Regions from separate parts of the Janthinobacterium tructae genome, predicted to be linked through region 1. Evidence: predicted binding sites of a transcription regulator. Region 1 holds the regulator's gene; each other region holds the start of a gene.

Evidence for each region. The regulator FNR, encoded in region 1, switches genes on or off when oxygen is low (the NO sensors DNR and NnrR bind a similar motif). The targets are predictions, from matches to a motif close to TTGATNNNNATCAA.
Region 2: the regulator FNR is predicted to act here: its motif matches at 2,076-2,089, upstream of FJQ89_RS11775 (universal stress protein).
Region 3: the regulator FNR is predicted to act here: its motif matches at 2,917-2,930, upstream of cydD (thiol reductant ABC exporter subunit CydD).
Region 4: the regulator FNR is predicted to act here: its motif matches at 3,191-3,204, upstream of FJQ89_RS24040 (glycine-rich domain-containing protein).

The regions. Positions count from the first base shown of each region.
Region 1 covers NZ_CP041185.1:4,184,286-4,191,482, reverse strand. Annotated here, with positions in the region: gene FJQ89_RS18325 (TOBE domain-containing protein) at 1-657, shown strand, start outside; gene FJQ89_RS18320 (response regulator) at 773-3,847, opposite strand; gene fnr (fumarate/nitrate reduction transcriptional regulator Fnr) at 4,087-4,845, shown strand; gene FJQ89_RS18310 (FixH family protein) at 4,849-5,373, opposite strand; gene ccoG (cytochrome c oxidase accessory protein CcoG) at 5,476-6,858, opposite strand; gene ccoP (cytochrome-c oxidase, cbb3-type subunit III) at 6,863-7,197, opposite strand, start outside.
Region 2 covers NZ_CP041185.1:2,688,336-2,695,532, reverse strand. Annotated here, with positions in the region: gene FJQ89_RS11785 (Crp/Fnr family transcriptional regulator) at 1-391, opposite strand, end outside; gene FJQ89_RS11780 (response regulator) at 717-1,361, opposite strand; gene FJQ89_RS11775 (universal stress protein) at 1,527-1,994, opposite strand; gene FJQ89_RS11770 (protein phosphatase CheZ) at 2,461-3,294, shown strand; gene FJQ89_RS11765 (chemotaxis protein CheA) at 3,294-5,201, shown strand; gene leuC (3-isopropylmalate dehydratase large subunit) at 5,478-6,881, shown strand; gene FJQ89_RS11755 (entericidin A/B family lipoprotein) at 6,950-7,072, shown strand; gene leuD (3-isopropylmalate dehydratase small subunit) at 7,124-7,197, shown strand, end outside.
Region 3 covers NZ_CP041185.1:233,398-240,594, forward strand. Annotated here, with positions in the region: gene glmM (phosphoglucosamine mutase) at 1-435, shown strand, start outside; tRNA gene FJQ89_RS01075 (tRNA-Pro) at 769-845, shown strand; tRNA gene FJQ89_RS01080 (tRNA-Arg) at 940-1,014, shown strand; gene FJQ89_RS01085 (hypothetical protein) at 1,086-1,265, opposite strand; gene FJQ89_RS28245 (PEP-CTERM sorting domain-containing protein) at 1,437-2,003, opposite strand; gene FJQ89_RS01095 (GbsR/MarR family transcriptional regulator) at 2,305-2,877, opposite strand; gene cydD (thiol reductant ABC exporter subunit CydD) at 2,995-4,695, shown strand; gene FJQ89_RS01105 (amino acid ABC transporter ATP-binding/permease protein) at 4,692-6,374, shown strand; gene FJQ89_RS01110 (cytochrome ubiquinol oxidase subunit I) at 6,480-7,197, shown strand, end outside.
Region 4 covers NZ_CP041185.1:5,475,570-5,482,766, forward strand. Annotated here, with positions in the region: gene FJQ89_RS24015 (CDP-6-deoxy-delta-3,4-glucoseen reductase) at 1-74, opposite strand, end outside; gene FJQ89_RS24020 (SDR family oxidoreductase) at 87-1,004, shown strand; gene FJQ89_RS24025 (hypothetical protein) at 1,088-1,348, shown strand; gene FJQ89_RS24030 (hypothetical protein) at 1,555-1,824, shown strand; gene FJQ89_RS24035 (hypothetical protein) at 2,067-2,306, shown strand; gene FJQ89_RS24040 (glycine-rich domain-containing protein) at 2,388-3,074, opposite strand; gene FJQ89_RS24045 (sensor histidine kinase) at 3,262-5,106, opposite strand; gene FJQ89_RS24050 (glutamine--tRNA ligase/YqeY domain fusion protein) at 5,308-7,074, opposite strand.

The DNA.
Region 1 (7,197 bases):
AAGGCGGCCTGGGACGCCATCGACGCGATGAACAACCTGGCTGGCGAGCCGCTGGTTGAGCGCTTGACGGGCGGCAAGGGCGGCGGCGGCACGCGGCTGACGCAACGGGGACGCCAGCTGGTCGACAATTTCCGCATCATCGAGCGCGAGCATGCCCGCTACCTGCGCCAATTGGGCAGCCAGGCCGAAGGCATCGCCGACGATCTTTTACTCATACGGAGAATGGCCATGAAAACCACGGCACGCAATCAATTCCTGGGCAAGGTGGCCGAACTGAAACAAGGTGCCGTCAACGATGAAGTGACCCTGGCATTGCCAGGCGGCCAGCACATCGTTGCCATCGTCACGCAGGGCAGCAGCGCAAGCCTGGGCCTGGTGCCGGGCGCGGAAGCGTTTGCGCTGATCAAGGCGTCGTCGATCATCCTCGTGGCGGACAGCGCAGGGGCGCGCTTTTCGGCGCGCAACCAATTGGCCGGGCTTGTGACGCGCGTGCAGACGGGCGCCGTCAACACGGAAGTGGTGCTGGACTTGCCGCGCGGCGGCACGATTGCCGCCATCATCACCAACCAGAGCAGCACCGACCTGGGCATCGCCATCGGCAGCAGCGTGACGGCAATTTTTAAAGCGTCCAGCGTGATTCTGGGCGTGCCGGCGTAAATTGCGTAGGTCGGATTAGCGCGCAAGCGCGTAATCCGACATGATCCGCCAACAATGTTGTCGGATTACGCGGCGTGCCGCACCTCGGCGGCCCCCGCTAATCCGACCTACTCTTTTAATCTTTCAGCCTCGACAACCAATTCGCCGCCGCCGCCAGCGCCTGCTCGAGTTCCTGCGCCGTCTGCGCCAGCAGGCTTGGCACCTCGTCCAGGCGGCCCGCGTCGATGGCTTCCTCGGTGGCAAACGCGGCGCGGATCAGGCGTTTCGTGCCCAGGGTGCCGACGGAGCCGCGCACGCCGTGCAGGATGCGCGCCACGTCGCTGTGGCGCCCCGTTTGCAACGCGGTTTCGGCGTCGCGCACGGGCGTCATGCCCTTGTTCAGCGCGTCTTCCACCATGCGCCGCAGCACGCCGCGCCCTTTCGCATCGCGGCCCATCACGCGCATCAGCGGCGCCATGGAAAACACTTCCTCGTCGGCGACGGGCGCCGGCTCGGCCGTCTGCACGGGCGGGCGCTTCGGCAGGTGGCGCAGGATGACTGCCATCATCTCTTCCACCACCACGGGCTTGGCGATGAAATCGCTGATGCCGGCCGTCATGCAGCGCTCGCGCTCGGACGCCAGCACGCCGGCCGTCATGGCGATCACGGGCAAGTTCAAGCGCAGTTCCGTGCGGATGATATGGGTGGCGCTGAAGCCGTCCATGACGGGCATTTGCATGTCCATCAGCACGATATCGTAGCGCAGCGCTTCCGTGCGCAGCCGCTCCACCGCTTGCAAACCGTCGCCCACCACGTCCAGGGTGGCGCCCATGTGCTCGAGGATGCCGCGCGCCACGGCCTGGTTCAAATGATTGTCTTCCACCAGCAGGAAATGCACGCCTGCCAGTTCCGTGCCCAGTGGCTGGTGCAAGATGCGCTGTTCACCGCCGTCGTTCTTGGCGATCAGCGCCTGGTGCAGGGCATCGAACAGGCTCGAACCCGTGATCGGCTTCATCAGCACGACATCGGCCTCGGCCGCGCTGGAGATTTCTTCCAGGTGGTTGCGCGCGAAGGCGTTGACCATCACCACGATGGGCTGGCGCTGGCCGCTGGCCGCCTGGCGGATGGCCTTGGCCGTGGCTAGGCCGTCCATGACGGGCATGTGCCAGTCGGCCAGCACCACGTCGTACGGTTGTTGCTGCGCCAGGCGTTCGCGGTACAGTTCGATGGCGGCAAAGCCGGAGTCCACTTCGTCGGCCAGCCAGCCCCAGGCCTCGATCAGCTTGACGATCAGTTCGCGCGTGGTGCGGTTATCGTCGGCCACCAGCAGGCGCAGCTGGCCCAGGGCCGGCGTGCGCCGCGTTTCGGGCGGCTGCGCCAGCATCTCAAACGGCACGCTGAACCAGAAGCGGCTACCCTTGCCTTCGCTGCTGGCCACGGCGATATCACCGCCCATCATGTGGATCAGCTGCTTGCTGATGGCCAGGCCCAGGCCCGTGCCGCCGAAGCGCCGCGTGATGCTCTGGTCGCCCTGTGAAAAGGCGGCAAACAGTTGCTGTTGCTGCAGTTCCGTCATGCCGATGCCCGTGTCGCGCACTTCGAAGCGCAGCCAGGCGCGGTCTTGTTGGCTTTCGGCCAGGCTGACGGCCACCACCACTTCGCCGCTCTCGGTAAATTTGATGGCGTTGCCGGCCAGGTTGACGAGGATCTGCTGCAGGCGCTGGGCGTCGCCCATCAGGCGCCGCGGCACGTCGGGCTCGACGGCGATGGCCAGTTCCAGCTCTTTTTCACCCGCATTCATGGTCATCGTCGTGGCCAGCGTGTTCATCACCTCGTCGAGGTCGAATTCGACGGGCGACAATTCCATGCGGCGCGCCTCGATCTTCGAATAGTCGAGCACGTCGTTGAGGATGCCCAGCAGCGACTGGCCCGCCACGCGCACCATGGTCAGATACTTGCGCTGTTCCGTATCGAGTCTGGTATTGCCCAGCAAATACACCATGCCCAGCACGGCGTTGAGGGGCGTGCGGATTTCATGGCTCATGTTGGCCACGAAATCGCTCTTCGCGCGGTTGGCCGCCTCGGCCCGGTCGCGCTCCTGCTCCAGCTCCGCCGCGCGCGCTTCGAGTTCCTGCTGCAGGCGGTCGCGTTCGCTCATCAGGCCGTTGAACGCTTCCGTCAGTTCGCCGATCTCGTCGCGCTGCCGCACCGGCACGGGCGTGAAACGGCTGCCGCTGGTGCGCATGGCTTGCAGCGTGTCGCGCAGGCGCACCAGCGGCGATAGCAGGCGCACGGTGACCCAGCCCAGAATAAACGCGGCCAGCAGCGAAGCGAGGACGCTCCACAGCACCAGCCGGTACAGCACGCCATCGAACGGTTCGAATGCATCGTCGAGAGGCAGCGAGGCGGCCAGCAGCCAGTTCACCGATTTCAGGCGTTTGAAGCTGTTGACGGCCGTGATGCCGCGGCTGTTGGTGCTGACCATGCTGCCTTCGCCATCTTGCTTCAGCAATTGCGTGGTGGTCAGGTTGGCGTTCGGCTGGCGCGGCTGCAGCAAGCGGCTGGTCTCGGGGTGCAGCACGTAGCGTGGCACGGCGCCGCGCGTGAGGACGAAGTAATAGCCGCTCTTGCCGATCTTTTCCGAACGCAGGCGTCCCAGCAGGTTATCCTTGTACAGGCGCAGCACACCGATCACCACGCCGGCCACCTGGCCATCGGCGGTGAGCACGGGCGCCACCATCTGCACGATGGGCATGCCGCTCGACTTGCCCAGCATCGGTTCGGTGATCATGGGCTGGCGCGTGCGCAGGACGGTCTGGAAATACTCGCGCTCGGCGACGTTGATGCCGGCGCGCCCCGCCACTTCCGGCATGTCGGCCACGATGGCGCCTTGCGCATCGAGCACCAGCACGTCGTCGAACAGTATCAGCATCGAGCGGCGCGCATAGTATTCGCGCAACTGGGCGGGCCGGGCGATCAGTTCCGGCGGCTGCTGCCTGGCCGTCAGGGTGACGATCTGCAGCAGCATGCCCAGCTTGTCGTCGAGCTCGGCAGCGGTGCGGGTGATCAGGGCAGATTGCTGGCTCAGCAGTACTCGGGTGAAGTCGGCGCGCATGTGCTGCACCTGTATCATGGTGACCAGCGCGATCATGGCGACCGAGGTCAGGCTGGTGACCAGCGCGACTTTTGCTTTGATGCCGAGAGGCTTCATGATTTCCTTTTCAGTACCGGGTGGTACAGGCGGCAGCTAATGCTGTCGGGAATTTTCCTATCAATACATCAACTTGGCAAGCGGCGCCGCGCAAATTGCCTTTCCCACATGGGCTTTTAACGATGTTGCCATATAATTAAAGTCAGAACGTCGTTTATTCAGCGGAAATGCGGTGAAATTGGCACACGGCAACCCTGTATGCAGTAAACTCGTTATTGCATTTTCTAAAAGGTACCGACATGACTGAAGCGCTACTCACTCCCACCATGCCCACAGTGACCGTGGAAGCGTTGCGTGCGCGATGCTCGACCTGCAGCATGCATCAATTGTGCCTGCCGATGGGCCTCGATGTGGGCGACATGGACAGGCTGGACCAGATCATCGGCCGCCGCCGCAAGATCGTGCGCGGTGCCTCGCTGTTCCGCATCGGCGACTCGTTCCAGAATCTGTACGCGATCCGCCTGGGGCACTTCAAGACGTACCAGATCAATCCGGGCGGTGAAGAGCAGGTGACGGGTTTCCAGATGGCTGGCGAACTGCTGGGCATGGACGCCATCAGCGCCGACCGCCACCACTGTAATGCGGTGGCGCTGGAAGACAGCGAAGTGTGTGAAATTCCTTTTTCCAGCCTGGAACAATTGCTGGGCAATATGCCGACCCTGCTGCGCCATTTCCATCGCATGATGAGCCAGGAAATCACGCGCGAGCAAAGCGTCATGCTGTTGCTGGGCAATATGCAGGCGACCCAGCGTTTTGCCGCCTTTATCGTCAACCTGGCCTCGCGCTATGAAGCGCGTGGCTATTCGGCCAGCAAATTTCAGCTGCGCATGTCGCGCGAGGAAATCGGCAATTACCTGGGGCTGACCATCGAGAGCGTCAGCCGTTTATTGTCGAAATTCAAGAAGGAAGGCTGGCTGCGCGTCTCCAACCGCGAGATCGAGATCTTGCAGCCGGCCAAGTTAAAAGCTATCACGGCCGGCACGGACGTCTGCAAATAAGGCTTACAGCTCTTCATCGGCATGCAGCGCGATGCTGCGCTGCAGCGGCCAGGTCCAGATGCCGGACAGGCGCCACTCGCGTTTGTCGTTTTCCACCAGTACTTGCCAGCGGCTGCGCTCGAGCATCGGCAGCGCCACGGAGAAATTGCCGGCCGCATCGGGCTGCACCAGCAGCTTGATATCCTTTTCCGGCAGGGTCGCATGCGCCAGATGCAGCTGCAACGGACCCTGGTAAGCCTTGCCGAAGCTGTGCACTGAACCACTCAGGCGCGCTGACGCCACATCATAGGACAGGCTGGTATCCATCGCCAGGTCGCTGGCGATCGTATCGCGCCGCAAGTCCTGGTTGATCGCCTTGCCCTGCTTGTAATAATCACCCACCACCAAGGCATCGGGCTGCGTAAACGCGATATACGCCATGCAGCTGCCGACGACCACGGACAGGCCGGGACCGATCATCAGCAGCCATGGCCAGCGATGCTTGTACCACGGGGCAACGGGGGCTTGCAGCTTGAGACTGTCGGACATGATATTTCTCCTGTTTAATCGGCCAATCCCCATGCGGGGACTGGCCTTCCTGCAACTTCATGGCGGCGGCGAGGGCACCCGGTCCCCGTCCGCCTTTCCTTGTTAACGCGGCACGATGAATACCGCGCTTTCACGCACATGCAGCGACGGGTCGTCCAGCGAGTGCAATTCGATCGCAATCTTGTTCGAACCCTTTTCTCCCACGCCGTGCGGCACGCGCAGGCGGATCGGCCAACCCAGCGTTTCCGTCGGCTGCAAGGTCACCTCTTCGCGCGTCAGCAAGGTCAGGCCGGGCAAGCCGGAAGCGCTGATTTTAAAGTGCTGGGTTTGCTCCGAGGTATTCATGATCTGCAAGCGGTAGACGTTTTCGATCATGCCGTCTTCCACTTCGCGTCCCATCGAACCGCGGTCGCGGATCACGTCCATTTTCAGGGGCGTGCGCAGGGCCAGCGAGGTACACACGGCAATGATGATCAGGGCCAGGATGGAAGTGTAGATCAGCACGCGCGGGCGCATGGCGCGCTGGCGGATCTGCTTCGAATTGAAGTTGTTTTCCATCGCATGGTCGGTACTGTAGCGTACCAGTCCCCGCGGCCGGTCGACCTTGTCCATCACGGTATTGCAGGCATCGACGCAGGCGGCGCAGCCGATGCATTCATACTGCAGGCCGTTGCGGATATCGATGCCGGTCGGACATACTTGCACGCACAGGGTGCAGTCGATGCAATCGCCCAGCTTGTCGTTGTTGCCAGCCTTCTTGCTGATGGCGCCACGCGGTTCGCCGCGCTTGGCATCGTAAGTGATGATCAGGGTGTCCTGGTCGAACATGGCGCTCTGGAAGCGCGCGTAGGGGCACATGTATTTGCACACCTGCTCGCGCAGCCAGCCCGCGTTGCCGTAGGTTGCCAGGCTGTAGAACAAGACCCAGAACCATTCCCAGGGACCGAAATTGAGGGTGGTCACCTCGCGCGCCAGTTCCTTGATCGGCGTGAAATAGCCGACAAAGGTAAAGCCCGTCCACAGGGCGATGGCGCCCCATGCCAGGTGCTTGGCCGTCTTCTTGAAGGCCTTGCGCACGGACGGTCCCTGCTTGTCGAGGGCCATGCGCGCGCTGCGCGTACCCTCGATGCGGCGTTCGACCCACAGGAAGATTTCCGTGTATACCGTTTGCGGGCAAGAGAACCCGCACCACACCCGCCCGGCGATGGCCGTGACGAGGAACAACAAATACGCACAGATGATCAGCAGGGCCGCCAGATAGATGAAATCCTGGGGCCACAGCACGACGCCGAAAATGTAGAACTTGCGCGTGGTCAAATCGAACAGCAGGGCTTGCCTGCCATTCCAGGTCAACCACGGCAAGCCGTAGAACGCCAGCTGAGTAAGCCATACGCATACCCATCGCCAGGTAGCGTAGCGTCCTTTGGCCTCGCGAGGGTAGATCTGCTCGCGGGCCGCATACATCTTGATGACTTGAGGTTCCATTACATCATTTCACGGACGTCTGGGGATTCGACAGGCTCCAGACATAGGCCGACAGCACGTGGACCTTGGACTCGCCGAGGAAATCGCTGAAGGCCGGCATGGTGTTGTTGCGTCCCTTGCGTACGGTTTCCATGATGGTATCGGCACTGCCGCCGTACAGCCAGATCTTGTCCGTCAGGTTAGGCGAACCGAGCATCTGATTGCCCTTCGCATCGGCGCCATGACAGGCCATGCAGGCACCGAACTTGGCTTTGCCCAGCACGGATTTGACGGGGTCCGAGGTGGAACCGGACAGGCTCAGCACATAATGGGCCACGTTCTCGACATCCTTTTCGGAGC
Region 2 (7,197 bases), 1.5 Mb from region 1:
TTTCCAGTTCCAGGTGCACGCGGCCCAGCGCCGTCAGCTTCTTGAACGGCAGCAGGATCAGGTCGCAGTCGGACAGCGCCACCGCTTCCGAGGAGTAATGGCGCGAGTGGATGCCGTCGACGCCCAGCATGTCGCCCTTCATGGGAAAACTGAGTACCTGCTCATTGCCGAATTCATCGATGAGCACGGTTTTCAGGAAGCCCGAATTGACGATGTACAGGGTGTCGAAGGGCTGGCCGATGGTGTGCACGCGCTGGCCCGTCTTGAATTGCACATGCTGGAACAGCAGTTCATCGGCGGCGATGGTGCAGGCGCTGGAGATATGCAGCAGGTCGCATACCTCCTTCAGGTTCGACCAAAGCCGCCCCTGGCGCTGGCGCCCCGCTTCCATCGGCGAGGAGGGGGGCAGCGACGTGGCGGCAGCGCGGGTTTCAGGCGTTTGCGTGGACAGCATGTTCATCTCCTGGTGACAGGTAGTTCAGAGTTGAATGACAAGGTGCACAGGGCGGCGGGCAAGGATGGGGCGGCGCGCGTCCAGGCGGGTAAATCTCAATGCGCTGAAGACTTGGTGTGTGATGAAATAACTTCCCAGCAACTTGATGACTGGTTTCAGTATGCCAACAACCGTATGCAATTAATATCAGCAGTGGCTGAATATGGCAGTAGGAGCTGTGGCAGTTGATGTAGGATTGTTCCTACGCGCGCGCGTGGATAGCTCAGGTCTTGAAGGGGGATAGCAGGCGGTGTGCCACCGCATATTGCACCATTTCCGATAGCGAACTCATGCCCATCTTTTGCATGATGCGTGTCTTGTGCGTACTCACGGTTTTCACGCTCAGGTGAAGATTGTTGGCGATTTCCGTGATCGACTTGCCTGCCACCAGCAGGGAAAAGACTTCGAACTCGCGGTCCGACAGCTGTTTGTGCAGCAGGCTTTCATTCGGCATCATGATGTTGAGCACGAGCTGCTCTGCCACCTCGGCGCTGATGTAGGGACGGCCCGATGCCACCTTGTGGATGGCGCCCACCAGCTGGGTGCCCGCGCTTTCCTTGGTCAGATAGCCTTGCGCGCCGGCGCGGATGGCGCGCACCGCATATTGCTCTTCCTCGTGCATGGTGAGGATCAGGATGGCCAGCTTGGGCGCTTCGCTGCGGATTTGCCGGATCAGGTCGACGCCGCTGCGGCCCGGCATCGACAGGTCGAGCAGCAACAGGTCGAAGCCGCCTTGACGGACGTGGTTGAGTACCTCAAAGCCGTCGATGGCTTCGCCCACGATGTCGATGTCCGGCGCGCCGTCAAGGATGCGTTTCAATCCTTCCCGCATGATGGTGTGGTCGTCGGCAATCACAATACGTATCATAGGCGCGCAATCCGGAAGCGTGTAATGTGTCCTGGCCGTTTCGTGGCGGCCGGCCAGGTGTTAATGTTAAGAAACGAGAAACATTGTCATTTTAACTGAAAAGGCCGCAGTGTTGCCTTTTACCCGCGCACCGGGATGCGGCGGCCTGCGTGGCCATGTGACCCCTTATTTTGATGGGGGTTCCTTGATCAGCCTATGCACGAGCACCGGCAATTTCGAGTGCGACAGCACCTTGTTGGTCACGCTGCCGAGCAGCAATTGCCCCCAGCCGCTGCGGCCATGCGAGCCCATGAAGATCAGGTCGCAGTGCTGCAATTGCGCCACTTCCACGATTTTCAGGGCCGGACTGTCGGAAAAGGCCGTCAGGCCCGTCGCTTCCAGGCCCCGCTTGGCGGCCGCGTCGAGGATGGGCTGCCAGTGGTCGGCTCCCGCCTTGCGCATGGCGATGCGGTACTCCTCTTCGCTGGGATAGCTGGGTGGAATGATTTCGATGTACACCGGGTACTGGTACTCGGGCGCCACGTACACGGCAAGGATGTCAGCTTGCATCTGTTCGGCAAAGGCAACGCCGGCACAGGCCGTCAGGTTGGAGACGGTGGAGCCGTCCGTGGCGATCAGAATTTTCTTATACATGGCAGGTCCTTTGGCGGTGACTCGGCGCGTGCAACGCCCCTTATTGTAGGCGCGGCGGCAGCATGGTATTCATGTAAAGACTTGATAATTATCAATACTATTGCACCTTCAGTATAGACAACGTTGGCAGAAAGATCGTGTTTTAGCCGCAACGATAGGCATGGACACTGTTGCGCAGCCGCCCGCGAGCAGGATTTCTTGTGCGCCGCGTGCTCTTGCACGCATGCCAATGGTAGTATTTCAAAATACAACAGCAGGAACACTTATTTCCCCACGGAAAAGCTCTTGTGGGCCAGCTTTACACCGGGAAGCGCGTTTTGAGATTTACCAACAGGGCGGCGCCCTGCTACACTCGCACCATCGCAGCGGTATTGCCTCAAATCATCTTAATCGAGAAATTGTGGGTATCAGTCTGTAAAACGCACAGTTCAGGCGGAATTTTGACAAATTATGGAGAAGCAGGGATATGACCAACGCCGCTGATGATTTCGATGCATTATTCGATGAAGTATCTGCGCAAAGTGCGGCCGCTCCCAAGCCCGCGCCTGCCGCAGCGCCCGCAGCCGTGATCGCGGACGACGATTTTGACGCGCTGTTCGATTCGGTGTCGGCCAGCGCCGCTGTGCCGCCAGCCTCCGCGGAAGCGCCACCTGCGACAACGGCAGGCGTGCCTGGCGAAGCGGCCGATCCTGTTGACCAGTCCGACAAGCCGATGTTCGAACGCCTGGGCGGCATCGTGCGCCTGCTGCACGATTCCCTGCGCGAACTGGGCTACGACAAGGCGTTGACGGAAGCGTCATCGCAGATCGTCGACGCACAGGACCGCCTGGAATATGTCGCCACTCTGACGGAACAGGCCGCCAACAAGGTTCTGAATACGCTCGACGAAGGCATGCCGGCGCAAGATGTGCTGTCGAAGAAAGCCAAGGACATGGACAGCCGCTGGACGGCGCTGTTCGATGGCAAGCTGAGCCTGGAAGAGTTCAAGGCCCTGGCCGGCGATTCGCGCCAGTTCGCGCAAGCCGTTGCCGAGGCAACGGAAGCGGAAAAAGCGCGCTTGCTGGAAATCATGATGGCGCAGGACTTCCAGGACATCACGGGTCAGCTGATCAAAAAAGTGGTCAACATCACCAAGACGGTGGAGCACGAGCTTGCCCAGCTTCTGCGCGACAACGCGCCGGCCGAAGTGCGCGAAAAACTGGCGCAAAAGCCGGTGCCGCTGATGCAGGGCCCATCCGTGCCGTCGGTGGCACTGGACCAGGATAATGTAGACGACCTTCTTGCGGATTTGGGATTCTAATGGACGATATGCTCAAGGATTTCGTCGTTGAGGCGATGGATCTTGCGGTTAATGTTGAAGAGCACTTATTGCGCCTCGAGCGTGATCCTGACAACAAGGAAACACTGAATGCCGTGTTTCGTTCCTTCCATACCATCAAGGGTGGCGCTGGCTTCATGGGCCTGCCCGCACTGGTGGCGGCCTGCCATCTGACGGAAAACCTGTTCGACGCCCTGCGCACGGGCGCCGCGCCGGTGACCCCGATCGCCATCGAGGCGGCGCTGCAAGCGTCCGGTTTCGTCGCCGACCAGCTGACGGAACTGGCCAACGGTGCCGCGCCGGAAAGCTTGCCGGCCATGCCGGAAGAGCTGGAACACATCCTGACGAACGCCATCGAAGGCAAGGGTATGGACGCACACGCGCCGGCCGCCGCCGTGGTGGCGGAAGTCGCCGTAGTGGTTGCCGAGGTGGTCGTGGCGGCCCCAGCCGCTGCCGCCGTGTCCGCAGCTACCGCCAGCGCCGATGGCCTGGATTGGGAAGGCATGTATAACGCCGTCGTGCCGGCGGGCAGCCAGATCGCTGCCGCAGCGGCCTCCGCCGTCGCCGCTGCACTTGCACCTGCACCTGCAGCCGTGGCCGCCGCGCCTGCCGCTGCCGCTGCTGCCGCTGCCAAGCCGGCCGCCAAGGCCTGGGATGGCGCGGAACGCCGCGACGAGCGTCCGGAAGTGCGTCATGCCGCGCCCGTCAAGGAAGACAGTATCCGCGTTGACGCCGTCAAGCTCGACGCGCTGCTGGAAGTGGCCGGAGAATCGGTACAGGCCGCTAACCAGGCTGCCGTGCTGCTTGAGCGCTTGCTGCAATTTAAATTCGAAGGCCAGGCCGCCACCCTGATGGCGACCCTGGCGGAAACCCTGGAACGCGCGTCGCGCTACTCGACGGAACTGCAGCGGGCCACGCTGGCCACGCGCATGCAGCCCGTGGGCCGATTGTTCCAGAAATTCCCGCGCCTGGTGCGCGAGCTGGCAAAAGACCTGGGCAAGGATGTCGAGCTGACCATCGAGGGCGCGGAGACCGAAGTCGACCGCGTGGTGGTCGACAGCCTGTACGATCCGCTGGTGCACATGCTGCGCAATTCGCTCGACCATGGCGTCGAATCGCCGGAAGCGCGCCTGGCCGCTGGCAAGCCCGCCAAATCGTATATTTCGCTGAAGGCCTGGCAGGAAGCCAACAGTGTCATGATCGTGCTGCAGGATGATGGCAAGGGCATGGACCCGGCCTTCCTGCGCAGCAAGGCCCAGCAAAAGGGCTTGATCAGCGAAAACGCGCAATTGAGCAACGACGAATGCTTCCAGCTGGTGTTCTTGCCGGGCTTCTCGACCAAGGAAGTCGCATCCAGCGTCTCCGGACGCGGCGTGGGCATGGACGTGGTGAAGACGGCCGTGGAGAAAAACCGCGGCGCCATCCACATCGAGTCGACGCTGGGCAAGGGCACCAAGTTCGCCATCCGCCTGCCGATCGAGCTGTCCATCGTGCCGACCATGCTGGTGTCCACCTCGGGCGCCGCGCTGGCGTTGCCGATGGCAGTGGTGCAGCGCGTCGTCGAATTGCCGGAAACCTTCATGGAAGTGGGCGGCGCGCCCGTGCTGAAAGACCAGGGCCGTCCATTGCCCGTGCGCTCGCTGGCCGGCGCCCTGGGATACGAATCGTGCAGCGAACGCGTGGGCATTGTTGTCGCTGCGCCACAGCCGTACATTCTCGCCGTGGCAGCCGTCGACGGTACGGCCGACCTGGTGATCAAGCCGATGACGGCCATCACCGTGGAAGGCATTACCGGTACCGCCCGCTCGGCCGAGGGCGAGCTGGTGCTGGTCGTAGGCCTATCGTTCCTGATGGATGGTTGCAGGGGAAGTGTGCGCATGGCTGCCTAGAAACACCGGCAAGCACACCAAGCCCGCTGCAGACCTCTGCAGCGGGCTTTTTTTTCGATTTTTTTCGATTTTTATTCGCCCCGCCGGCATTTTGGCGGATTTTCGTATCAGCAATTTTTTAACCATATCCGCAAGGCAGGCCGAATTTTGTATCGCCCATTCCACGCTGGGGCGGCTTTTGCTTCTGCATTGCACAATATATGGCATAATCATTGCCGATCCCTTCGATCAGTACGACAGATCACTTAAACAGGCTGTGGCAACGCTGCATAAATCATGATGAAGACGCTTTACGACAAACTCTGGGAATCCCACGTTGTTCGGGCCGAAGATGATGGCACGACAATTTTGTATATCGACCGGCACCTGCTGCACGAAGTCACCAGCCCGCAAGCCTTCGATGGTCTCAGCGTGGCGGGCCGCCAGCCGTGGCGCATTTCCGCCAACCTGGCCGTGGCCGACCATAACGTGCCCACCACCAGCCGCATCGACGGCATTGCCGATCCGGTCTCGCGCCTGCAGGTGGAAACGCTGGACAAGAACGCCAAGCATTACGGCTTGACCTACTTCAACATGAACGACAAGCGCCAGGGTATCGTGCATGTGATCGGCCCTGAGCAGGGTGCGACCCTGCCCGGCATGACGGTCGTCTGCGGCGACTCGCACACCTCCACGCACGGCGCCTTTGGCGCGCTGGCGCACGGCATCGGCACGTCCGAAGTGGAACACGTGCTGGCCACGCAAACCTTGCTGCAAAAGAAATCCAAGTCCATGCTGGTGCAAGTTGACGGCGCCTTGCCGGCCGGCGTGACGGCCAAGGATATCGTGCTGGCCATCATCGGCAAGATCGGTACGGCTGGCGGCACCGGTTACTGTATCGAGTTCGGCGGCTCGGCCATCCGCTCCCTGTCGATGGAAGGACGCATGACGGTGTGCAACATGGCCATCGAGGCGGGCGCGCGCGCCGGCATCATCGGCGTGGACGACACCACCATCAATTATGTCAAGGGCCGTCCGTTTTCGCCGGCCGGTCCGCACTGGGAACGCGCCGTGGCCTACTGGCGCACCCTGCATTCGGACCCGGGCGCCCGCTTCGACCTGGTCGTCACCCTCAACGCGCAAGACATCGTGCCGCAGGTGACCTGGGGCACATCGCCCGAGATGGTGGTCGGTATCGATGGCCGCGTGCCCGATCCAGACCAGGAAAAAGACAGCGTCAAGCGCGATGCGATGGAAAAGGCGCTGGTCTACATGGCCCTGAAACCGAATACCGCCATCGAAGACATCCGCATCGACAAGGTTTTCATCGGTTCCTGCACCAATTCGCGCATCGAGGACTTGCGCGCGGCGGCCGCCGTGGTGCGCGGCAAGTACCGCGCCTCGAACGTCACCCTGGCGCTGGTGGTACCCGGTTCCGGTCTCGTCAAGGACCAGGCCGAGCGCGAGGGACTGGACCGCATCTTCAAGGATGCCGGTTTCGAGTGGCGCGAGCCGGGCTGCTCCATGTGCCTGGCCATGAATGCGGACCGTCTGGAGCCGGGCGAACGCTGCGCCTCGACCTCGAACCGCAACTTCGAGGGCCGGCAAGGGCAGGGAGGCCGTACCCACCTGGTGTCACCCGCGATGGCGGCGGCGGCGGGCATCGCCGGCCACTTTGTCGACGTGCGGGGCTTGCGATGAGGGCAGGGACCGGCGCCGCTGGCGTACACTAGCGTTTCTGGTCCCTTACTTACTATCAAGAAATCATCATGAAAAAACTCTTCGCCCTCCTCATCGTCACCGTCGTCCTGTCCGGCTGCAACACCGTCTCCGGCATCGGCCGCGATGTGCAGAAAGTCGGCCAGGTCGTCACTGGCGCCGGCGGAAAATAAACCGTGACGTGCCGGCGCATAGCGCCGCCCGTCCTACCGAGTAGAAACAGCATGGATAAATTTACGATTTACGAAGGCCTGGTCGCCCCGCTGGACCGCGCCAACGTCGACACCGACGCGATTAT
Region 3 (7,197 bases), 2.4 Mb from region 1:
GGCTTTGCGCGCGCCAAGGTGGGCGACCGCTACGTGCTGGAAGTGATGAAGGAAAAGGGCTGGATACTGGGCGGCGAGGGTTCCGGCCATCTGCTGTGTCTGGACCGCCACACGACGGGCGATGGCATCGTCTCTGCGCTGCAAGTCTTGTCCGCGCTCAAGCGCAGCGGCCAGAGCCTGCAGCAATGCCTGGCCGAACTGGTGCTGTTCCCGCAAACCCTGATCAATCTGCGCGTAGCGCCCGGTTTCGACTGGCAAAAAAATGCCGCCATGGTGGCCGAAAAAGAATTGGTCGAGGCCGAACTGGGCGACACGGGCCGCGTGCTGATCCGCGCATCGGGCACCGAACCGTTGATCCGCGTGATGGTGGAAGCGAAGGACAAGGGTCAGGCCGAGTCGATGGCGCGCCGCATCGCGGATAAAGTCGGCGGCTGAAATCGCCCAGGGCGGCGTTGCACTGCCTTGCCGTACTAAGTAACCCCCAATAAATTATTGTGATTTCTGACTTCCATAACCGGCGCTCTGCGGTGTTGCCCGCTGCTAGCAGTGCTCGCACTGCGTCGCAGCGGACGCCTTGCATAGCAGTCGGTTCTGTTCGTCATAAATTCACAATAATTTCCCGAGGATTACTTAGCGTACTGTCTTCGGCAGCGCGCCTTGCCCTGAACGTTTTCAGCAAGCCTCTTCAAGCAAGCGCCGATAGTTTTTTCCATCTAATTCGTCTATGGCAATTGACGAAATTGGCTGGGGGCGGTATTATCTTGTCTTCGGAGTGTGGCGCAGCCCGGTAGCGCACCTGGTTTGGGACCAGGGGGTCCAAGGTTCGAATCCTTGTACTCCGACCAAAGTCATAAGCGGGCTGTCAGAAATGACAGCCCGTTTTCTATTCCGCGCTGGCATTTCATTGCTGGCGCGCATGGATTAAAATACTGCACCTTTCCGCCCATCGTTCAACGGATAGGACAACGGTCTTCTAAACCGTGAATGGGGGTTCGATTCCCTCTGGGCGGACCAGTTTCATATTGGCCACGGCTTGCGCCATGCGGCTGCCATCTTCTCTCTTTCCTGTCTGTCAGCACGCGGCCCTAAGGCTGCGCAAACAGCACTACGCTCAGCAAATACAACAACGGCACCGCGCACAGCAGCGCAGAACATACCGAAACGATTTTTCTGTTGGCCAGTCGGGCCAGACGCAGCCTTTCCCGCACGGGCAAGTGCTGGCGGATCACGCTGCGCGCGCGTGGCTGAAACGGTTGTTCGTGCATGAGTTCTCCCTTGTCGATCAGCAGTTGATGCTGTCGAGCATAGCGAGGGGGATCTAAAAATGGTGTAAACAGTGGGCCTTGCGCCGCAAGCGCGGCGTAAAGATGCGACTGGCATTGAGGGCGGCAGCGGACGCTGCTGCGCCACTGCCGTTATGCGGCTTGTGATGAGACTTACTTTCCCTGGCGGCGGCGTGCCAGGAAGCCCAGCATGCCCAGGCCGGCCAGCAGCATGGCATAGGTTTCAGGTTCCGGCACGGCGGAAATGAAGGCCCTGTAGTTGCTCAGATCCTTGGGCAGGCCCGCCACCGTGAAAGTGGCGCCGGCGGCCACGGGTGCGGCCCAGTGGAACACCAGTTCGCCCTTGCCGAAGTGGATGGCCAGATAGTCATAGGCGGCTGCGCTCGTATAGGAATTGACACCGCCGCTCAAGCCTGCCGTGGTGCCGGCAGTGCAGCCCGAGGTGGCGTTGTCGCAATACGAGACGGCGGCGCCCAGGCTGGTGCCGAAGACAGCGTTGATATACCCCTGGATGTCGGATGGGCTTTGCGGCGTCAGGTTGTCGTCATAGTATTTCACCATCAATGCCGGCGACGGCGTGTAGGTAACGGTGTTGCCGGCGATGACGAAACCGCTGGCCGGACCCACATCCACCCAGGTGGCCGCTTGCGCCGCACTTGCCAGTACGGTCATTGCGGCCAGCATGGATGCCTTGATGGCAATGCTCTTTATGCTTTTCATGAAAATCCCCTTGTGCTTGAGACAGTCGCTTCATAATGTTGGGACGCGCCCCTGCATGCCGGGGAAGTCATCCCGTTGCCCGTTTTCAGCTATTTCCTGTACGTAGCGAGTAGGCAAATGAAAGCTTACTCTTGATGTAAACTAATGCAATTTTAATAATTCTATTGGTTCGCTTGACAACATCGTATATGGCTATGTATGGCTGTGCTAGCGATAGCCAGCATGACGTTGGGAAATGGCGTGACAAGGCGCGCCAGTTTGTGCTGGCGGCGCCTTGGCTTGGGGAGGGGAGGCGGGTGCGTCAGTCGTTGTTGTTGCTGACGCCAAACAGACGGTCCTTGGCGTTGAGCAATTTTTGCACCTTGGCGCCCATTTTCATCAGTTGCGCCATCGATTCGGGCGACAGGCGCTGCAAGTCGTCGAACCAGGTGTTGGCCAGGTCGACCAATTCATACATTTCGCGCATGCGCTCCTGCGCATACTGGTCCACGGGTTCCGTGGCCGGCGCCAGCAGCGATTCGCGCAGCACCGTCAGCGTGGGCGCCACTTCGCGGCGGCGGCGTTCGGCGGCTACCACGCGGAAGATTTGCCACACATCGCCCAGGGACGAAAAATACTCGCGCCGGTCGCCGGGGATGCGCGACTGGCGGATCAAGCCCCAGCCCTGCAATTCCTTCAAGCCGATGCTGACGTTCGAGCGTGAAAAACTCAGGTGTTCCGCGATTTCGTCCGCGTGCAAAGGATGCTCCGCGACAAACAACAAGGCGTACACTTGTCCCACCGTACGGTTAAAGCCCCAGCGGCTGCCCATCTCGCCGAAATGGCTGACAAAGGTCAGGATCAGCGGCGTCATGTGGATATTTTGAGTTTTCATAATTATCTGAATTTTTTCACGCCACACCCGCAGGGTCAATTGATATATGTCATGTTTCGCAGTATTATACAAAAAATCGAATTTACAGAAAATTCTGAAAACTCAAAAAGTATAGAGATGCCGACCACGCCACTGTCCTTGCCCCGCTTTATCCTTCCCCGCGCCGCCAGCCTGGCGCAAGGTGGCGCCGCCTTGCTGTGGCTGCCACAAGCGGCCTTGCTGGCCTGGGCCGTGCAAGCCATGCTCGATGGTGCACCGTGGCGTGCGGCCCTGCTGCCGGCCGCTGGCGTGCTGCTGCTGGGTGTGCTGCGCGCCGGCGGCGAAGCGTGGGGCGCGCGGCGCATGTATGCGGCGGCGCGCGACCACCTGTCCACCTTGCGCGCCCAGGTGGCGCAAGCGCTGGCGCAGCGTTCGCCGCTGGACCGCCAGCGCGCGCAGTCGGGGCAGGCGGCCAGCGTCATCGCCGAGCAGGCCGAAGCCATCGTGCCGTATCTGGTGCGCTACAAGCCGGCGCGCTGGAAAGTGCTCACCGTGCCGCTCGTGATTCTCGCCGTGGTGACGCCGCTGTCGTGGATCGCCGCCTTGATCCTGCTCATCGCCGCGCCCCTGATTCCCGTCTTCATGGCTCTGGTGGGCATGGGCGCGCAAGCGGCCAGCCGCGCGCAGATGGTGGAAATGGGCAGCATGAATGCCTTCCTGCTGGATCGCCTGCGCGGCCTGGCCACCCTGCGCGCGCTCGACGCTGTCGACGCCACGGCCGAACGCCTGGACGCCTCGTCGCAATCCGTGCGCCGGCGCACGATGGTGGTGCTGCGCATCGCCTTTTTGTCGTCCGCCGTGCTGGAACTGTTTTCCGCGCTGGGTGTCGCCATGGTGGCGGCGTTTATCGGTTTCTCCTTGCTGGGCAGCATCAATTTCGGCACCTGGGGCCGCGAACTGAGCCTGGGACAGGGCTTGTTCATCCTGCTGCTGGCGCCCGCATTCTTCGAGCCCCTGCGCGAACTGGCCGCCGTCTGGCACGACAAGGCGGCCGGCGAAGCGGGCCTGGCCGGCCTGCACGACCTGGCGGCCGATGGCGTACCCCTGCCTGGTGCCGGTGTGGAAGTGGCCGCCGTTTCCGCCGCCGCCATGGCGGTGGCGCCGCCACCGGCCGTCGAACTCCATCAACTGCGCTTTGCCCATCCCGGCGAAGCGCCCGTATTCGAGCGCTTCGACTTGACGGTGCGCGCCGGTGAACACGTGGCCCTGCTGGGCGCCAGCGGCGCCGGCAAGACCACCTTGCTGTCCCTCCTGGCCGGCTTGCTGCCCGTCAGCGATGGCGAGATCCGCATCGGCGGCGTGCGCCTGACTGACAGCACCGTCAATACCTTGCGCCAGCGCATGGCCTGGATGGGCCAGCGTCCGCACGTGTTTGCCGCGTCCGTCAGCCAGAATGTGACCCTGGGCCGCCTCGGTGCGAACGCTGCGCAGGTGACGCAGGCGCTGCACCTGGCCGACCTGGCTAGCGTGGCGCAGGCGCAGCCGGCCATCATGCTCAGCGATGGCGGCCAGGGCTTGTCCGGCGGCGAAGCCGTGCGCCTGGCGCTGGCCCGCGTGGCCCTGCATCCGCATGCGGACTTGCTGCTGGTCGATGAACCGACGGCCCACCTGGACAGCGAAACGGCGGCGCGCGTCACGGACGCCTTGCTGGAATTGGCCAGGGGCAAGACGATGCTCGTCGCCACGCACGACCCCGTGCTGGCCGGCCGGCTGCAGCGCGCGGTGCAGGTCGATGTCCGGGCGCAGGCACAGGAGCACGAACAGGAACAGCCAGCATGAAAACTTCCCTCATATCGAACCCCGTCCTGCGGCAATTGCTGCTGGCCCAGCCCGGCAAGCTGATCGGGGGGGCCTTGCTGGCGGCCCTGACGGCGGTGGCCGGCATGGCCTTGTTGGGCTTGTCCGGCTGGTTTATTACCGCCACCTCGATTGCCGGCCTGCATGCCTCGACGGCCATCCTGTTCGACGTGTTCGGCCCGTCGGCCGGCATCCGCCTGCTGGCCATCGGCCGCACGGGTTCGCGCTATGCGGAACGGCTCGTCACGCACGACGCCACGTTCGCCGCGCTGGCCAGCATCCGCGTGCAACTGTTCCGCGGCTGGTCGCGCGCGGAAGCGGCCAGCCGCCTGCTGCGCCAGCCGGCCAAGCTGCTGTTTCGCCTGACGGCCGATATCGACGCGCTCGAATCGCTGTATTTGCGCCTGCTGGTGCCGGCCTTCACGGCACTGTGCGTGGCCTTGCTGGCCGGCGTGGCGCTGGGCGTGATGCAGTGGCAGCTGGGTCTGGGCCTGGCCGCGTGGCTGCTGCTCGCCGGCGGCGGCATCAGCTGGCTCGTGGCGCTGCGTGCCCGCCGTCCCGCCATCGTGCGCTCGCGTGCCATCGAAAAATTGCGTTCCGGCACCATCGACCTGGTGGCGGGTCAGACGGACCTGGTGATGGCGGGCCGCATCGATGCCCAGTGCGCCGCGCTGGGGCAGATCGACCGAGCGCTGGCACAAGCCGATTTCGCCCTGCTGCGCCTGGAGACGGCGGCCGGCGCCGCATATGGCGTGGCCGGCAGCGCGACCCTGGCAGGCGTACTGCTGGCCGTGGCCGCGCTGGTGCAACAGCAAACGCTGAACGTGCCGCTGGCGGCGCTGGCCCTGCTGATCGCCCTGACGGCCGTGGAGCCGTTTGCGGGGCTGCGCCGCGGCGCGCTGGAAGCAGGGCGCATGCTGCTGGCCATGCGCCGCCTGGCGCCGCGCCTTGACGGCAATGAGGTGGCGCTGCCGCCCTTTGACGCCGCACCGGGCTTGCGCCTGGAACACGTCAGCGCCGCGCATGCTGGCAGCCAGGTCGCCATTTTGCATGACGTATCGCTGCATATCGGCGAGGGCGAGCGCGTGGCTTTGATCGGCCCCAGCGGCGCGGGCAAGTCCACCTTGCTGGCCATCGCCGCGCGCGAGCTGGCGCCGCTGTCGGGAACGGTGGCCGCACCGCGCGCCTGTTTGTTCACCCAGAAGACGGAACTGTTCCAAGACAGCCTGCGCGACAACTTGCGCCTGGCCGACCCGTCCGCCAGCGATGCGCAGTTGTGGGCGGCGCTGCAAGCGGCCGGCCTGGACGACGAGGTGCGCGCCCTGGCGGGCGGCCTCGACACGCAACTGGGAGAGGGCGGCCTGGGCTTGTCGGGCGGGCAGGCGCGGCGCCTGGCGCTGGCGCGGCTGTTCCTGCACGAATCGACCTTGTGGCTGCTGGACGAAGCGACGGAAGCGCTGAATGCGCAGGTGGCCATCGATGTCTTGCAGCGCCTGCGCGCGCGCAGCGACGGACGCAGCTTGCTGATTGCAACCCACTTGCGGCGCGAAGCGGCGCTGGCGGACCGGCTGGTCAGCCTGCGCGATGGCCGCATCGTCGGTGACGCGCGCCGGGGCACAGCCGCCTTCGAGGCGGCGCTGGCCGGCTTGCGCGGAGATTGATGGGCGGGCGGCACAGCCCGATAGTTTACAGCAGCAGAAGCTATCGAACAGCCGCATATGGATACCAGGTTTACACTTACAGTAGGGAAACACCAAGGAAATCATATGGACTTCGATATTGTCGCTTTATCCAGACTGCAGTTCGCGCTGACAGCTCTGTACCACTTTATATTCGTTCCGCTGACGCTCGGCCTGTCAGTGATCCTCGCCATCATGGAGACGGTTTACGTGATGACGAACCGCCCCATCTGGCGCGACATGACCAAGTTCTGGGGTGTCTTGTTCGGCATCAACTTCGCCATGGGCGTGGCGACGGGCATCGTCATGGAATTCCAGTTCGGCATGAACTGGAGCTATTACAGCCATTATGTGGGCGACATTTTCGGCGCGCCGCTGGCCATCGAGGGGCTGATGGCCTTCTTCCTGGAGGCGACCTTCGTCGGCCTGTTCTTCTTCGGCTGGGACAAGCTGTCCAAGCGCGGTCACCTGATCACCACCTGGCTGGTGGCCATCGGCTCGAACTTCTCGGCCCTGTGGATCCTGATCGCCAACGGCTGGATGCAAAATCCCGTCGGCGCGGCTTTCAATCCGCAGACCATGCGCATGGAAGTGACGGATTTCGGCGCCGTGCTGACGAATCCCGTGGCACAGGCGAAATTCGTGCACACGGTGTCGGCCGGCTATACGGCGGCTGCCATTTTCGTGCTGGGTATTTCCGCCTGGTATCTGCTGAAGGGCCGTCACGTGCAGCTGGCCAAGCGTTCGATGACGGTGGCCGCCTCGTTCGGCCTGGCCGCCACCTTGTCGGTGGTGGTACTCGGCG
Region 4 (7,197 bases), 1.3 Mb from region 1:
GCCGACAGGACGGTTTCGTCCGCTTCACAGCTGAATTGGTGGCCGCTGGGCTGAACAGTAATTTGAAAAGTCATACAATCCTTGAGATGAAAAATATGTTAATGCACTCTTTGCGCAAGCCGGTGGGCTTGCCGCGCCTGCTGATCCTGGGCTGCGGCGACGTCGGCCTGCGTCTGCTGCCCCTGCTGCGCGCGCGCTTTCGTGTCTTTGCCGTCACCAGCCAGCCGGCGCGTTGCGCGCAGCTGCGGGCAGCCGGCGCCGTGCCCATCGTGGCCAACCTCGACGACCGCGCCAGCCTGAAACGGCTGGCGGGACTGGCGCCGACGATCGTGCACCTGGCGCCGCCCCTGTCGTCGGGCTTGCTGGACCGGCGCACGCGCAATCTGGCCGCCATTTTACCCGAGCATGCACGCCTGGTGTATGTGAGTACCAGCGGCGTGTATGGCGATTGCGCCGGCGCCTGGGTCGATGAGACGCGCCCGACGGCGCCGGGCAATGCGCGCGCGAAGCGGCGCGTGGATGCGGAGCAGGTTTTGCGTGCCTGGGGCGCGCGCCGCGGCGCCAGCGTGGCCATCCTGCGCGTGCCCGGCATTTATGCGTCCGACCGCCTGCCCCTGAAGCGCCTGCGCGAAGGTACGCCGGCCCTGGCTGCGGGCGACGATGTGTACACCAACCATATCCATGCCGATGATTTGGCGCGCATCATCGAACGGGCCTTGTGGCGCGGCAAACCGGGACGCGTGTATCACGCCAGCGATGACAGCGAACTCAAGATGGCGGAATATTTCGATGCCGTGGCCGATACGTTTGGCCTGCCGCGCCCGCCGCGCCTGCCACGTGCCGAGCTGCGGCAAGTGGTCACGCCGATGTTGCTGTCGTTCATGTCCGAATCGCGCCGCCTGCACAATACGCGCCTGAAGCGCGAGCTGGGCGTGCGCCTGCGCTACGCGCGCGTGGCCGATGCCTTGCAGTCGCTGTCTGCCGATACGGCCGGCATCGGGTAAAATGGCCGGTTATCTGCGCACTTTGCCGGACCGGTGCGCAGCGCGCCGTTGCGGCGGCGCGCCATTCACTTAAGGACTACAGCATGACCACCCTCACTTACGAAGAATACCTGGACGAGGTCACCACCGTCCTGACGGAACTGTATGACCTCGACGACGACGCCGCCATCAAGCTGGTCGTGGCGGCGCAGGATGCCGAATTTTTTGTTCCGCACGATACGCATGAGGAAATGCGTACCGCCGAGCAAGCCAAGAAAGATGCAGTCACGCTGTTCGAGCGCAAGCAGAATCGCCAGCAAACGCAGGAAAAACAGCAACAGCGCGTGCGCCAGCAAAAGAAATAAGAGCCAGCTATTGGCCGCCAGGCCGCTGGAGCATGGCGCAGTGCGGGCTTCGGCGCAACACCGGGGCCTTGCCATTTGATGCAACGCAAACGCATCATGGCGCGCTGGCGATATGGTGAGCAATGTCGTCACGCGTCCTGGCTAGTTGTGGCGGGCTCGGCATCTACAATTAGCGCGACGCAGTTTCCCGTCAGCAGGAGCGATCCATGCGAGCTACGAGTCACCCCAGCAAGGAACAGGTGCGTGCCTATATGCGGCGTCGCGAACGTGCGCTGCAGCCGCCACCGCCGCCCGATGAAATTCGCCGGCAACTGGCCTGGTGCCGCGTGGGCGCCTTCCCCGGCACCTGCCTTCCGGCCACCCCGGCCGGCCTGGTCGCGCAAGGCTGGCATTTATCCGCCGATATGGCCCGCCTGGGCACCCTCATGGCCATAGTCTGGCTGATGCACGGCGGTGTTGCTCATCGTAAAAATTGATGACGTGCAGCAAATTTTCCCGATTTGAGTTATCCTCTAGCACATTCCAAGTGCGTCAATTCTCTTCAATTATCACAATTTTGCTTTAAGTTACGCAAAAATCAACAATAGCGTGTATTATATTGTTTGTGGCCTAAAAGCCGCATAAGTGATGGCGCTTTTTAGTGTGTTTACCCTGAATTATTGCAGAAGAGACATTCGGTTTCTTTTTGCCTTAATACAACAAGTACGGATTTTCGATCATGTCTCTCAAACAAATTACCTCTTTGCCTACCTACAACCCGAATCGCGTCCTCGATGCAATCATCGACAAGCTGCAGCTGAAAAACGATGCCGCCCTGTCGCGAGCGTTGGAAGTGGCGCCACCGGTCATCAGCAAGATTCGTCATAACACCTTGCCGATCGGCGCCACGATCCTCATCCGCATGCATGAAATCAGCGATTTCAGCATTCGTGAACTGCGCGAGTTGATGGCTGCCTAAGAGCGCCTGACAGACGGCAAACTGAGAGGTGCCGTCTGGGTAAGTCAGGCTTGCCGCGTGCGGCAGCCACATCTGTTTTTTCTATTGCGGGTCGCGGTTCAGCACCGGACGATCGACATAGAAACGCCCCATTTCCAGGCCGCTCGAAGACGACTTGAGCAGCGCTGCTGCCAAGGTGGCGGGTGCGCTGGAAAATGCCGTGCTGGCTGTCCCCGTCGCGCGCCCTGAATACGCGGTCGCCTGCACCGCCGCGCTGGAAAACGCCGTTTGCACGGCCCGGCCCGAGTATGCCGTCGCCTGTACCGCACGCCCTGAATACGCGGCCTGCACGGCCCGTCCCGAATACGCCGCCTGTACGGCGCGCCCCGAATACGCCGTTTCTGCGCGGATATAATCTTCCCCGAACGTTTGCTCATACAGCTGCTTCATGCGCTCGCCCACGTGCCGGTGCGCTGCTTCGTCGTCTTCGCCGCGCAGGCCGATGTACGGAAAGTGATGCAGGAAGTAGCCGAACACCTGTTCGCAGTCCGCCGCATATTTCAGGGTGTCGAGGATGTGGTAGTGCCAGAAGGTATCGACATCCATCAGCGGCGCCGTTTCTTCTTCCGGAAACTGTTTCATCAGGATCAGAAAGCGCCGGTACTCGAACTCCACCGCATTGGCCTTCTCCAGGCTCCATCCTTCGCCTGACTCCCGATGCATCAGCTTGACTTTGATCGCGTCCAAATTCAAATCGGCAATTGCCTTGAAACTGTCGTTCGTATCCATGAATGTCCTTGTGGTAAAGAGCGTTGTGGGAAATACAGTGCAACAAGGGAGAGCGGCGGGGCGTACTCCTGGTAAATGGTCGAGGAATGCCTGGCCCATGGCGGGCTGGCGCTGAGTTGTTCTACATCAATATTGCATCTAATTACAAAATACGCAAGCGGAGCTTGTTTCATGCGGGACATGGCTGTCAGGCGCTGGCTCGGCCATTCTCCTGGTAGGGAAACGCCGTGGCGTCCGCGCCCAGCGGCACGCTGACATGCACGCTCATGCCTGCGCCGGGGCTGCTTTCGATGTAGAAAGTGCCACCCAGTAACTTGATGCGCTCCTCGATGCCCACCAGACCAAACGAGCCCAGCTTGTTGCGTCCGTCGATGGCCGCGCCCACGCCATTGTCGCTGACGCTCATCGATACGGTGTCGCGGCACTTTTCCAGCTTGACTTGCACGCGGCTGGCATTCGCATGCTGGGAAATATTGCTCAGCGATTCCTGCAGGATGCGGAACAGGGCCGTGGCGCATTGATCGCTGAGGCAAATGTCGTCATGGCTTTCGCTCACTTCGCAGGCGATGCCCGTGCGCTGGCGAAATTGCGCCACCTGCCATTCGACGGCCGCATTCACGCCCAGGTCCAGCACGGTGGGACGCAAGTCGTTGATGATCTGCCGCACGCTTTTAATCGTGGCGTCGATCTGTTCCAGGGTCGAGCGGGCGCGGGCGTTCAGGCGCGGGTGGCGGCGCTGCGTGCGCGAGGCGAGCATGTCGGCGTCGATGCGCAAGACCAGCAGGTTCTGTCCCAGGTCGTCGTGGATTTCGCGCGCGATGCGCTTGCGCTCCTCTTCCTTGATCCGGTCGGCGTGGGCTGCCAGGCGGCGCAGTTTCTGGTGCGACAGTTGCAGGCGAATCTGGCTGGCGCGCAATTCCTCCGTCATGCCCGTCGCCATCTGGATGGCGCGCCGGCGCGACGACGCCAGGGCATGAAACAGCATGTACAGCAGCATGGTGCTGGCAAAGCCGGTCAGCAGGGCCAGCCACGGCAGGAAGGCGTCGAAGCGCGTGTACAGGTCGCTCTTGCGCACGCTGAACAGCGCTTGCCAGACGCGGCCATTGTGTTCGATCAGCATCGTGCTGCTCAGGTAACGGCCCGAGTTGCCGGGCAGCCACCATGGCGCATGCATGCCCGCCGTCGTGCTGTCGAAGATGGGGCGCATGTCGTGCGGCAAGTCCAGCGGCTCGCGCGCCTGCGGGCCGATATCGAACAGGGTCAGGCGGACATTGCGTACCGGCATGTCGGCCAGTGCGCTGCGCATCATCGTCACCAGGTCGTAGCCGATGCCGACGGAACCCTGATAGGCCGTGCGCCTTTGCTCCACCGTGCCGGTCGGCATGCCGAAGCGGTACACGGGCAGGCGCATGGCCATGCCCGTCAGCTGCGGCCGGCCATCCATCGGCACGGGCACGCCGGAATTGCTGAGCTGCCCGGTATCGCGCGACTGTTCCAGCGCTTCGGCGATCAGGGGCCGCGAAGCGATGTCATAGCCATACTTTTCCGGCGCGCTGGCGATCGGCTCGATGTACATCAGTACGGAATAACGGGGGCGCGGGGCGGGCGGATGGATGGCAAACGCCGGATAGTCGTCGCGCCCGGGCGGATAGTCGCGCTGCATGGCCGTTTCGAAGGTGGCGCGCTGCGACTCGTCGAGTTCCTGGCTGTAATTGAGATTCATCACGCCCGGGTAGTTCTGTTGCAAGGCGATGTTCGCCACGTAGCGGTGGAATTGCTCGCGGCTCACATGTTCGTTGGCGCGGAACAGGCTGGCCGTGCCGCGCAGCAAGTTGGTATACGACTTGAGGCGTGATGCGATGTTTTTCTGGGTATTGCGCGACAGATTGTTGAATAGCTCGCTGGCATCGTTTTCGATCGACAGCGAGGCGGCCATGTAGAACAGCAGGCCCACCATCAGCGACATCACGACGCCGAGCAGCCAGAGCGGTTTTTTTTCAGCAGATAAGTGTTTGCCGGCAGTAGTAGACATCGCCATCCGCATCAGGAAGAGGAATCGGGTGCCGCCTGTGTGCTGGAGGCTGTACCAAGTTGCACAAGCACTAACGACATTGTAAATTGCTCAATAGCTGCCTAATATACAAAATTATCGTGAATATAGTCAACAGGCAATATTTCTGTTGGGAACGAAAAAAAACCGCCGCAGCGGTTTTTTTGTGGATCGTGCGGCGCCTTACTTGGCGGGCTGCCAGCTGTCTTTCAGGGTGACGATGCGGTTGAAGACGGGCTTGCCCGGCTGGCTGTCGACGCGGTCGGCCGCGAAATAGCCGTGGCGCTCGAACTGGAAGCGCTGTTCCGGCTGGGCCAGTTCCGCGCCCGGTTCCAGCCACGCTTGCACCACTTCCTTGGCCAGCGGGTTCAGGGCCAGCTTGAAGTCCTTGCCGCCCGCGTCCGGCTGCGGGTCGGTAAACAGGCGGTCGTACAGGCGTACTTCGGCGGGGATCGCCGTCGGCGCGCTGACCCAGTGCATATTGCCCTTGACCTTGTAGGTCGAGCTGCCCTCCGTGCCCGACTTGCTGTCCGGGAAGTAGGTGCAATGCACGGCGATGACCTTGCCGTCTGCATCCTTGTCAAAGCCCGTGCACTCGATCACGTAGCCGTAGCGCAGGCGCACGCGGCTGCCCGGCTTGTCGGCTATTGGCGGATACAGGCGGAAATAGCCCTTGTTCGGCACTTCCATGAAATCGTCTTCCTCGATCCACAGCTCGCGCGAGATGGGGAAGGTGCGCAAGCCCCGTTCCGGGAAGTGCGGGTGCACGGGCGCCGTGCATTCGACGCTCTCGTTTTCAGGGAAATTGTCGATGATCAGTTTCAACGGACGCAGCACGGCCACCGTGCGCGGCGCCTTCGGGTCCAGGTCTTCGCGCAGGCAGCCTTCGAGCACGCTGTAGTCGATCCAGCCGTCGGACTTCGTCACGCCCGTGCGTTCGCACATCAATTGAATCGCTTCCGGCGTGTAGCCGCGGCGGCGCATGCCCACCAGGGTCGGCATGCGCGGGTCGTCCCAGCCGTCGACGATCTTTTCTTCCACCAGCTGGCGCAGCTTGCGCTTGCTGGTGACGATGTAGGTCAGGTTCAGGCGTGAGAATTCGAACTGGTGCGGCACCGGTTGCTGGAAGAAGCCACCGGCGGCCAGGGTTTCCAGCAGCCAGTCGTAGAACGGGCGGTGGTCCTGGAATTCCAGCGTGCAGATAGAATGCGTGATGTTTTCCAGCGCGTCCGAGATCGGGTGCGTGTAGTCGTACATCGGATAGATGCACCAGGCGTCGCCCGTGCGGTGGTGATGTGCATGGCGGATGCGGTAGATGGCTGGGTCGCGCAAGTTCATGTTCGGCGAACTCATGGCATCTTCGCTCATCTTCGCGCGCAGGATGTGCTCGCCATCCTTGAACTGGCCCGCCTTCATGGCGCGGAACAGGGCCAGCGATTCGTCGCGAGGACGGTCGCGGAACGGCGAATTCTTGCCGGCCTGGCCGAAATTGCCCCGGTTGGCGGCCATGTCTTCGGCGCTCTGGCTGTCCACATAGGCAAAGCCGGCCGTGATCAGGTACTCGGCCATCGCGTACAGCTGGTCGAAATAGTCGCTCGCGTAGTGCAGGTGGCTCTGGCCATCGGCATGCTTCGGTTCCCAGTCAAAGCCCAGCCATTTCACGCTGTCCATGATGGTGTCGACGTATTCCTGCTCTTCCTTCGCCGGGTTGGTGTCGTCGAAGCGCAGGTTGCACTGGCCGGCGTAATCGCGCGCCAGGCCGAAGTTGACGCAGATCGACTTGGCGTGGCCCACGTGCAGGTAGCCGTTCGGCTCCGGCGGGAAACGCGTGATCACCTGGGGCAGGCCGGGACGCACGTGGGTGCCGGCAGCCAGGTCGGCTTCGATGATGTTACGCAAGAAATTGGGCGCCAGCGCTGGCGCGGCGGTATTCGGTTTATCGTTGCTCATTGATCAATGCGGAAGAGTGACAGTAAAAAGCATTTTACCGTACCGCAAGCGCTTTATAAGCACGTATTTGCCCCCATATCCCAGCATGCAAGCGACGCGGGCGCCGTTCTATAGGATAATCTG